2 regions of the Brevibacillus sp. FSL K6-0770 genome follow, and region 1 is predicted to be linked to the other one. Evidence: riboswitches for the same ligand, from Rfam matches in the RefSeq annotation. Region 1 holds a riboswitch; the other holds the start of a gene.

Region 1 (4,746 bases):
CCAAAAGCAACAGCTCCGGTTCCAGCACCATGACCCCGGCCAAAGCCAGTCGACGCTTTTGCCCCAGGCTCAGGTGATGAATCGGCACGTCAGCAAGCTCGGTCATCCCGAACGCCTGAAGAATCGCCTGTACCTTTTGGCGAATCACGTCCGCCGGCAGGTTCCGGTTGCACAGCCCGTAGGATACATCCTCCGCTACGGTACTGGCGATCAGTTGGTGCTCCGGGTCCTGGAAGACAAGACCGACTTTTTGCGTCATCTCCTGCAAGGCAGCGCGTTTGTAGCTGAGCGGCGTCCCTTTCCAGCTCACTTGCCCTTGCTGCGGCTGGATGATCCCGTTCCCGTGCAAAAACAAAGTAGATTTGCCGCAACCGTTTCGTCCGAGCAGCGCGCATTTTTTCCCTTCTGGAATGCCCAGGGACAGTCCGCGCAGCACAGGGCCGCGGCCACCCGGATAGGCGTAGTGCACGTCAGCAAATTCCAACAGCCATGATGTCAAAGCATTATCCCCCTGTCCACCACTCCAGCAAAATCAGCAGAACACAGCCTGCTATCGACTCCCATTCATATCGTCTGGAGCGGGAATGACTGTGCAAAGAAAGCACTTGCAAGCTTTCCCCGAAGCCTCTGGCTGCCATCCCTTTGTACAACGCATCGTATTTGCGCATCGCCCTGACGAACAGCTGGGCAGCCAGACCGCCGATGTCGCGCATCGTCGCGCGAAATCCCCGGTGCCCGCCACGCGAGCGCTGAGCAATCCACAACTGATGGGAGACGCCGAGCAACACGAAAATAAAGCGGTACATAATCATCAGCAAATCCGTAACGATGACCGGAAGCCGCAGCTTGCGCAACACCTGCAAAATCTCGGCAAACGGCACCGTAAACAAAATAAAGGAAAAGCAGGCAAGGCTGGCCATCGTTCGCCAAAACAGCACCCACACCTTGCTGATGGCGCTCATTGGAACGTATATCAAATAAGGGCCGACATGCCACGCCACTGCCATCTGAGTCACAGGAGCTGTCTCCGCCCTTGTCGCTTCCAGCAGAAGTGCAGGCAAACCCAAAACAAAGAACGAGAGAGACAAAAGAAGAAATCCGAAATAGAAACGGACGGGAATACGGGCATATCCGATCACCCATACTCCCATCCAAATGCAAATCGCCATTTGCAACCACTCATGTCCTGTCAAAACGAGCAAAATCAACGCGCTCGCAAACAGAAGCTTGTGTTCCGGCGGCAAAAATCTCAGACGGTTTTGATACGAAAGAGAGTCAAGCTGCTGCCAGTTCATTTTTTGTTTTTATCCAGCCGACCTTTGTACAAGCCCATCGCATAGCCGACAATGCCCGCTCCCAATGCCGCTTGCACGGCAAACAGCAAGCTCTCCGTCTCGCCTCCTGGCGGTTCAAGCAGCGGCTGGAACCACGGCTCGTACGCAGGGGCAATCTCCTTGATCGCTTCCTCTGCCGCTCCGTCCGCTCCGCCGAACTCCGAGTCCTGCACCAAAAGCAACGGCACGATCGCAAGCACGACGACACCCAGGAGCAGCAGCCAGTTCATTCCTTTTTTCACAGCGATTCCTCCCGTTTCAGCAAGCGCAGCTCCGCCAGCTCTTTTGCATTGTAAGATTGAAGCCAGTTCCAGACGAGCACGGTCAGAAGCCCCTCGCTGATCGCCAACGGAATTTGTGTGATGGCAAAAATGCCAGCGAACTTGGCGAAAGAAGCCAATACCCCGCCAGACTCAGCCGGAAAAGCCAGCGCCAACTGAACAGATGTCACTACATAAGTCGCCAGGTCAGCAAGAGCTGCCGCAGCGAAGACAGCCAAACGTTGTCCTCCGTTGGCACGGACAATCAGGCGGTACACCCCGTAAGCCACCATCGGCCCGACAACCGCCATCGAAACAGCGTTGGCGCCAAGCGTGGTCAATCCGCCATGCGCCAACAGCAAGGCTTGGAACAACAGCACCAGACTGCCCAGCACAGACATCACCCACGGGCCGAACATGATCGCCCCAAGTCCTGTTCCGGTAGGATGGGAGCTGCTTCCCGTCACCGAAGGAATTTTCAAAGCAGACAGCACGAAAGCAAAGGCACCTGATACGCCAATAAGCAGCTTCATTTGCGGGTGTTCTTTGACGATTTTGTTTAACGAACGAATGCCAAGAATGAAGAACGGAATAAATACTACCCACCAGAACAACGCCCACGACAGCGGCAAATACCCTTCCATAATGTGCATCGCGTAAGAAGTTTGCGGTTCATTTACGAGAAAGTAAAGAACAAAGCCCGCAATCAATAAACAGGTCGAGACAAAGCGTGATCGATTCAAGGCAACTTCTCCTCCTTTGCTGTTCTTTTTACCGTTTTTTCCAATCAAAAAAGCCCCATCCGATAGCAGACGAGGTATGCGCACAAAACAATAGACATGAACTTCTGTCCAATTGCTCCGTATTCACCGCTCCTTTCCGCGAAGGTCTCCAGGGTGTGGCAAGTAGGTAGGTCTCCTGGCTTTCAGATCGATGCGCTCTTTGTCCTTCCCCATATGAATATGAGTGGAACTTCATCAAAGAGAACTCCCTGATTACAGTGGCGGGACCGCTCGGGACTTTCACCCGATTCCCTGTTACCCTTCGTGCTCATGCACACAAAGGCACCTATTGCCGACAATATCCAATTGTTTGACAGTTCTTGCTTGTCCTACATTATTATACTCAATCGCCCAATCCAGCGTAAAGCTTATTATCAAAAGGCTCCTGCAACCGATGACCTTTTGGCGAATGTCATTGACTGCAAGAGCCTTGTTTTTGGTTCTACGTTTTTGATTCTACGCTTTCGCGTCCACGCCAACCGCTTCGCTGATGTGGGAAAAACCGTCCCGCTGCATCAGCTTGAGCAATTGCTTGTTGATCTGCTTCGAAATGCCAGGCCCTTGATAAATCATGCCAGTATAAACCTGAACCAGGCTGGCGCCTGCGCGTATTTTCTGATAGGCGTCTTCTCCGGTAAAAATGCCTCCGACACCGATAATCGGCACTTTGCCTCCGACTTCCTGATAAATCTCTTTCACCCACGCTGTCGATCGCTCTGTCAGCGGCTTTCCGCTCAAACCGCCCGCTTCCTCGGCGTACCGATGCCCTTGAACAGCTTCCCGCGACAGTGTCGTATTGGTGGCAATAATCCCGGAAATGCCTTCCGCCACAGCCCCTTGCACAACATCGCGCATATGCTCGTCAGACATGTCTGGAGCTACTTTGAGCAAAATCGGTTTTTTCTGAATGCCGCGCGCTTCCAGCTCAGCCGCTTTCTCGCGTATCGCCCGCACCAGCTGGCGCATGCTTTCTGTCTCCTGCAAGTCGCGCAAATTCGGCGTGTTCGGCGAGCTGATGTTAATGACGAAATAATGGCCGTACGCATAAAGCATGTCCAGACACTTGATATAGTCAGAAGCCGCTTCCTCATTAGGAGTGACTTTGTTTTTGCCAATATTGATCCCGATCGGAACATCGGAATAAGCGTAATCTACCAGATGCTGCGAAGCCAAATACGCACCGTGGTTGTTGAAGCCCATTCGGTTGATCACTGCTTCGTGTTCAGGCAAACGGAACAAGCGGGGCCTCGGATTGCCAGGCTGTCCCTGCGGCGTCAAAGTCCCGATTTCCACAAAGCCGAACCCGAGCGCACCGAGCGCATGATACACTTCGGCATTTTTGTCAAAACCGGCGGCGAGTCCTACCGGATTGGGAAAAGTCATTCCCCACAGCTTTGTCGCCAGACGCTCGTCCTTCAACTGGAACATCATTCTGAGCAAGCTTTTTCCCGGAGCAGAATCTTCCATCAGCTTCAAGGCACCAACCGTTTTTTCATGAATCTCTTCCGTATCCATCTGGAACAGATATTTTCTTATGAGCTTATACATCCCGGCTGCACTCCTTACTCCATTTTTACCTCATTGTAGAATACCACACTTTGTTTCTCGTGGGCTAACCTTTATACGCGATACATATTTCCAGTCGAGCAGACAAACTATAACAAAACCAGCGATTTAAAAGGGGACGTATGTTTCATGAAAGCAGACGGAAAAATCGGGATTGGCCAAGCGATCATGGTCATGATGCTCTCAATCGGAATAACCAACCATGTTACCCTTATTCCTCTGCTGCTCAGCAAAGCTGGGCGCGATGCCTGGCTGAGCGTCATTATTGGCGCCATCCCCTTTGCCGTTTGGGCATACGCCCTGTTTTTCATCAATAGACGGATCAAGCAGATGTCGCTGTCCCAGTGGCTTCTTTTGCGATCAGGAAAAACCGTCCGGCATCTGCTCCTCGCCCCGATCATCCTTTGCCTGTACTTGATGGCCCTCGTCAATTTAATCGATACGCAAACATGGACTACCGTCAACTATTTGCCGCAGACACCGGAATGGGTGACAGCGCTTGCCCTGATCATTTTGTGCGTGTTCGCCTCTTACGGCGGCATAGCCTCTGTCGGCATTACTTCCGGCATCCTGCTGCCTGCCGTTTCGTTATTGGGCATGTTCGTCGCGTTTGGCAACATTCCCAAAAAAGATTATACCCAGCTTTTGCCGCTGTTCCAAAACGGGCTTATGCCCACCCTGCACGCCATGGTGTTTGTAGGAGGAGGATTTACCGAGCTGTTCCTGTTGCTTTTGCTGCAACACCACATTCGCAAACCGCTTCGCGCCGTCCACTATATCGTCATGATCGCGATCGTCCTGATA
Region 2 (4,746 bases), 250 kb from region 1:
TCACCGATTGGACTCGCTCCGGGTATTTGGCGGCGATGGCCGTTGCTACGACAGCGCCGAGCGAGTAGCCTACGACATGAAAGTGCGTAAAGCCTTCCTGCATAACTGCCTGCGCATTTTGCTCGACCAGATCGTCCAGCTCCAGCCGCTCGTGGGCATCTTGCGTTTTGCCCGAGCCGCTGTAATTGGGGGTGATGACGGTAAAGTCAGGTGCCAGCGCCTTGCCGAGATTGCCCCACGTGCCTTCGTAACTGCCTCCTGTACCGTGGATCAACAGCACGGCTGGCCCGCTTCCTTCTACTGCATATGCGACGTTTATGGGACCAACCTGAACGAATTTTTCCATGAGGGCCTCCTTGAAATCGTGTTTTACAAAAGTGATCTTACCGAATACACTGTAAAAAAGTAAGTACGCACTTTTTCGTTGAATACTTACCAAAAGGGAAGTGAGAACCATGGGAAACCAACAGGTGATTTATCAAATAAACGGCAAACAGTTTCAGTGTCCGATCGAGCTGTCTGTTTCCATTCTTGCAGGAAGATGGAAAACGACGATTATTTGCCAGCTGCTGAACGGGAAAAAGCGGTACGGTGAACTGAAAAAAAACATCATGGGCGTGAATCACAAAATGCTCGCGGAACAGCTGCGGGAGCTGGAAGAGTCGGGGATTGTGCTGCGGCATGTGTACCCGGTCGTTCCGCCAAAGGTGGAGTACGAGCTGACAGAGCGGGGAGAAGCACTGCGTCCCGTGATTGAATACTTGATCAAATGGGGAGAGCAGTTTGGCACGCCTGTGGCGGATGAAGTGGAGCCGACTGCCTAAAACTGCTGAAAGCACCGGGCCATAATCGCATACGACAACCATACGACCACCTGAGAACGGCGGATTTTTTTCGGGCGAAGGCAAAAAGGGAAGGAAGCGGCCGATTTGTTTTTACGGTCCCCCCTCCCTATGAAAATAATGGTATAATCAGCCAAGAATAGCATGCAGCTAGGTGCCTTTGCGAGAGCAAGGGGTAACAGGGAATCGGGTGAAAATCCCGAGCGGTCCCGCCACTGTAATTGGTGAGTTCTCTTTCCAACATGTCACTCGGTATGGAGCATAACCATCGGGGAAGACGAAAGAGCGCGATGAGCCAAAAGCCAGGAGACCTACCTAGTTTGTCACACCCGTAATCCTTCGCGGAAAAGGTGAGGTGTAGGAAGAAGCTGCGACAGCTTGTGTCTATTTATTCATGATGTCGACTGATTACTTCTACACGTTTGCCTCGTCCGGCGGGACGGGGCTTTTCTATTGATCACAAAAAGATAGGGAGTGGAAACGATGCTGCAAAAGAACCGGAAAAGCTGGATCGGCAAAGCATGGCTGTTTGGCCTGCTCACGATTTTTTTGGTCGTGACTGGCTGCTCTGCTGCTTCACCGTCATCGTCAACGCCTGCGGAACAGAAAACTGAACAGGCGGTGCCGCAGGAAAAGCAGGAGCTTGCTTTTCAAGATTCCGCAGGGACTGCGATCACGGTAAAGCTGCCAGTAGAGCGGGTGGTCGTGCTCAATCGCAACACGGCAGAAGCGATCAAGCTGCTGGGAGCCGAGCAGTACGTGCTGGCTACAGGCGACACGACGGTCAAAAATAACCCGTACCTCGGATTTGACAGCAAGCCGGATGTGGGGGAAACGAAGCAGATCAATCTGGAGCAAATCATCAGCTTGAAGCCGCAAATCGTCTTTGCCTATACGAATCGCCCCGACAAGACGCTGGAGGAAAAGCTGGAGCCAGCCGGAATCAAAGTCGTGCGAATGAACAACTATTTGCCGGAACAGATGGATGAGGAGCTGAAGCTGCTCGGTAAAATTTTTGATAAATCGGACAAGGCAGACGAATTTCTCGCCTGGAAGCATTCGATTGAAAAGCTGTTAGCGGACCGGGTGGCAGGCATCAAGGAGGAAGACAAAAAACAGGTGCTTGCCTTGTCAGCCGGATTTCTCAATACGAACGGGGGCTACCGGATTTTCCCCAGCCAGTCGTTGGACGGGAAGCCAGGAGTAGGGGAAGGCTACGCGACGATTCTGGCTGGCGGGAAAGACGCTGCCGACTTGCAATGGAATCCGGCGGAGGCGTCGACTACGATCATGGTCGACGAGGAATATGTGCTCAAGCGCAACCCGGAGGTCATTACCCTGCACGGCACCTGGCTGGGTGGCTACAATGTGAAGGATACGAAGCCGTTTGAGGAAGCGCTGCGCCATATTATGAGCACGACATCTGTTTCGCGGCTCAAGGCGGGGCAAAGCAAAGACATTTACTTTTTCTACACCAACTTTGTCGGATCGGACAAGCGGTATATCGGCAATCTCCAACTAGCCAAATATTTGTACCCGGATAAATTCCAGGATATCGATCCCGAGCAGTATGCCAAAGAGTATTTTGAAAAATGGTTAGGCGTGCCATACCAAGGCATTTGGCACTATTCGTTCAAAGATGTTCAATGACAGCCAAGGACAACCGCTGAGCAAGCCAGTGCAGCGACCGATCCAGGCCATCTATCACGGGAGCGTGAAAAGCAAGCTGCTCGTTTTGACAAGCCTTTTCCTCCTACTGGTGTTGCTGACGCTTTACGCAGTCAGTCAGGGGCTGTAGAAGTTGCGTTGCCTGAGCTTTTGGCTATTTTGTCCGGACGCGCTTCCGATGAGATGACCGCCTACATCGTATACGAGATTCGGCTGCCGCGCATGGTCATGTCGATCATTACAGGAGTTTCGCTGGCATGTGCCGGTGCGATTATGCAGGCGATTTTGCGCAATCCGCTGGCAGACCCTTTTACGCTCGGCGTATCGAGCGGAGCGGCTTTTGGAGCAGCATTGGCGATCGTGGCCGGGACGAGTGTGTTTGGCATCAACCTCGTTTCGAGCGGACAGTGGATGATCGCTCTTAATGCGTTTGTGTTTGGCTGTCTCGCTGTGGGCGCGGTCTACGGCATCGCCAAGCTCAAAAACAGCTCGACGACCGTACTGCTTTTGGCGGGGGTGGCCATTGGGCAACTGTTTTCGGCGGGCGTTTCCGGTTTGAAGTTTTTTTCCAACAACGAAGCGTTGAAAGACTTGGTTGTCTGGCTCATGGGAGGATTTTGGGGAGCGAAATGGCAAGTGCTGCACATTTTGCTGCCGCTCGTGATCATCTCGCTTGTCCTTTTGCTGAAATACGCCTGGGACCTGAACTCGCTATGCGCTGGCGAAGATGTGGCGCGAACGCTCGGCGTCAATGTCAAACAAGTCCGCTGGGTGTGCCTTTTGCTCGTTACCTTGATGGCCTCCGTCACGATTGCCTTCACCGGGATTATCGGGTTCATCGGGCTGGTGGCACCGCATATCAGCAGAATCATCATCGGGACGGATTATCGATTTTTACTGCCGTGCTCTTGCCTGATGGGCGCTTTGCTGCTGCTCTTGTCAGATACGGCAGCCCGCATGGTATTATCTCCGATCGAGATTCCGGTAGGCATCATCACCGCGTTGTTTGGCGCCCCGTTTTTCGTCTATTTGCTGTTGAAAAAGCGCAAGGACTACTGGGCATAAGGAGGACGGTCGGGTGTACATGCAGGTCAAGGATTTATCGATCAAGTACGGAACGAAGATGATCCTGAAGCAAATTCAGATGAACTTGCAAAAAGGCGAGGTCGCAAGCATCATCGGGCCAAACGGTGCCGGGAAAACAACCTTGCTCAAAAGCATGGCGTCGATTATCACGGTGGAACGAGCGCGGATCTGGATCAAAGACAGAGACATTCGCTCCTATTCGGCTAACGAGTTGGCGAAAACGCTGGGGTACGTGCCGCAGCACACGGCTTTCGGCTATCCGTTAACGGTGTTGGAGACGGTGCTTCTGGGCAGGAAACCGTACATGCAGTGGAACGTGACGGCTCACGATCTGGAAGTAGCGGGAGCAATCATGGAGCGGCTGCAACTTGCGGAAATGGCGCAGCGTTATATGGACGAGCTGAGCGGAGGCGAGCGGCAAAAGGTACTGATTGCGCGAGCGCTTGCCCAAGAGCCGGAAATACTGCTGCTGGATGAGCCGACGTCCGCTCTCGATATTCGCCATCAACTGGAGGTGCTGGAGCTGGTTCGGCAGCTTGCCCTCCAGCAGCAAGTGCTGGTCGTGTTGATCATGCACGATCTGGAGCTGGCGGCCAGATATTCAGATCGCGTGTTTTTGCTGCAGCAAGGGCAAATTTATGCTTCCGGGCGGCCGGAGGAAGTGTTTACCTCTGCGAATATGGAGCAGGTGTACGGAGTAAAAGTCGAGATCGGGCAGGGCAGCAGCGGTCTGAAGTTGACGGCCACGCTGCCAGAGTCGCGATAAGCAAGGGGGAGAACATGTACTACGGAGTAAGGCTAGGGATGAAGTCCAGGGAAGCCTGGATGGAAGGGATGAAAAACTGGGAAGGCAAGCTGCCCGAGCGCATGACTGACGACCAACTGGAAGAAAGCTTTTGGGATCAATTTTTGCAGCGCAAAACGGCGGAAGCGGAGCCGGATGACTATGTGCGGGAGATTGGCAGGGAGCTGCTTTCCTTTATTCAGGAAGACGATGAAGTGCTGGAGATTGGGCCGGGATGGGGAAATTACACGTTTGCGGCGGCGAGCAAAGCGCGGTCGCTCACTTGCGTAGACAGTTCGGCGAGTGTGCTGGGCTATCTGGAGCAGGGGGCGCGTGCGAAAGGGCTATCCAACATGAGCTTTGTCC

The links. Region 1 has a riboswitch for cobalamin ahead of NST23_RS23685 (energy-coupling factor ABC transporter permease). Riboswitches for the same ligand answer to the same signal wherever they lie in the genome.
Region 2: it holds a riboswitch for cobalamin, as region 1 does, so the genes downstream of both, NST23_RS24850 (ABC transporter substrate-binding protein) here and NST23_RS23685 (energy-coupling factor ABC transporter permease) in region 1, are expected to answer to the same signal.

Annotation. Positions count from the first base shown of each region.
Region 1 covers NZ_JBBOBQ010000001.1:4,976,234-4,980,979, forward strand. The annotation lists gene NST23_RS23670 (energy-coupling factor ABC transporter ATP-binding protein) at 1-499, opposite strand, end outside; gene cbiQ (cobalt ECF transporter T component CbiQ) at 504-1,295, opposite strand; gene NST23_RS23680 (energy-coupling factor ABC transporter substrate-binding protein) at 1,292-1,576, opposite strand; gene NST23_RS23685 (energy-coupling factor ABC transporter permease) at 1,573-2,337, opposite strand; cobalamin riboswitch at 2,486-2,681, opposite strand; gene NST23_RS23690 (quinone-dependent dihydroorotate dehydrogenase) at 2,833-3,924, opposite strand; gene NST23_RS23695 (GerAB/ArcD/ProY family transporter) at 4,072-4,746, shown strand, end outside.
Region 2 covers NZ_JBBOBQ010000001.1:5,228,923-5,233,668, reverse strand. The annotation lists gene NST23_RS24860 (alpha/beta fold hydrolase) at 1-346, opposite strand, end outside; gene NST23_RS24855 (winged helix-turn-helix transcriptional regulator) at 456-824, shown strand; cobalamin riboswitch at 978-1,175, shown strand; gene NST23_RS24850 (ABC transporter substrate-binding protein) at 1,326-2,492, shown strand; gene NST23_RS24845 (FecCD family ABC transporter permease) at 2,649-3,575, shown strand; gene NST23_RS24840 (ABC transporter ATP-binding protein) at 3,595-4,362, shown strand; gene NST23_RS24835 (class I SAM-dependent methyltransferase) at 4,377-4,746, shown strand, end outside.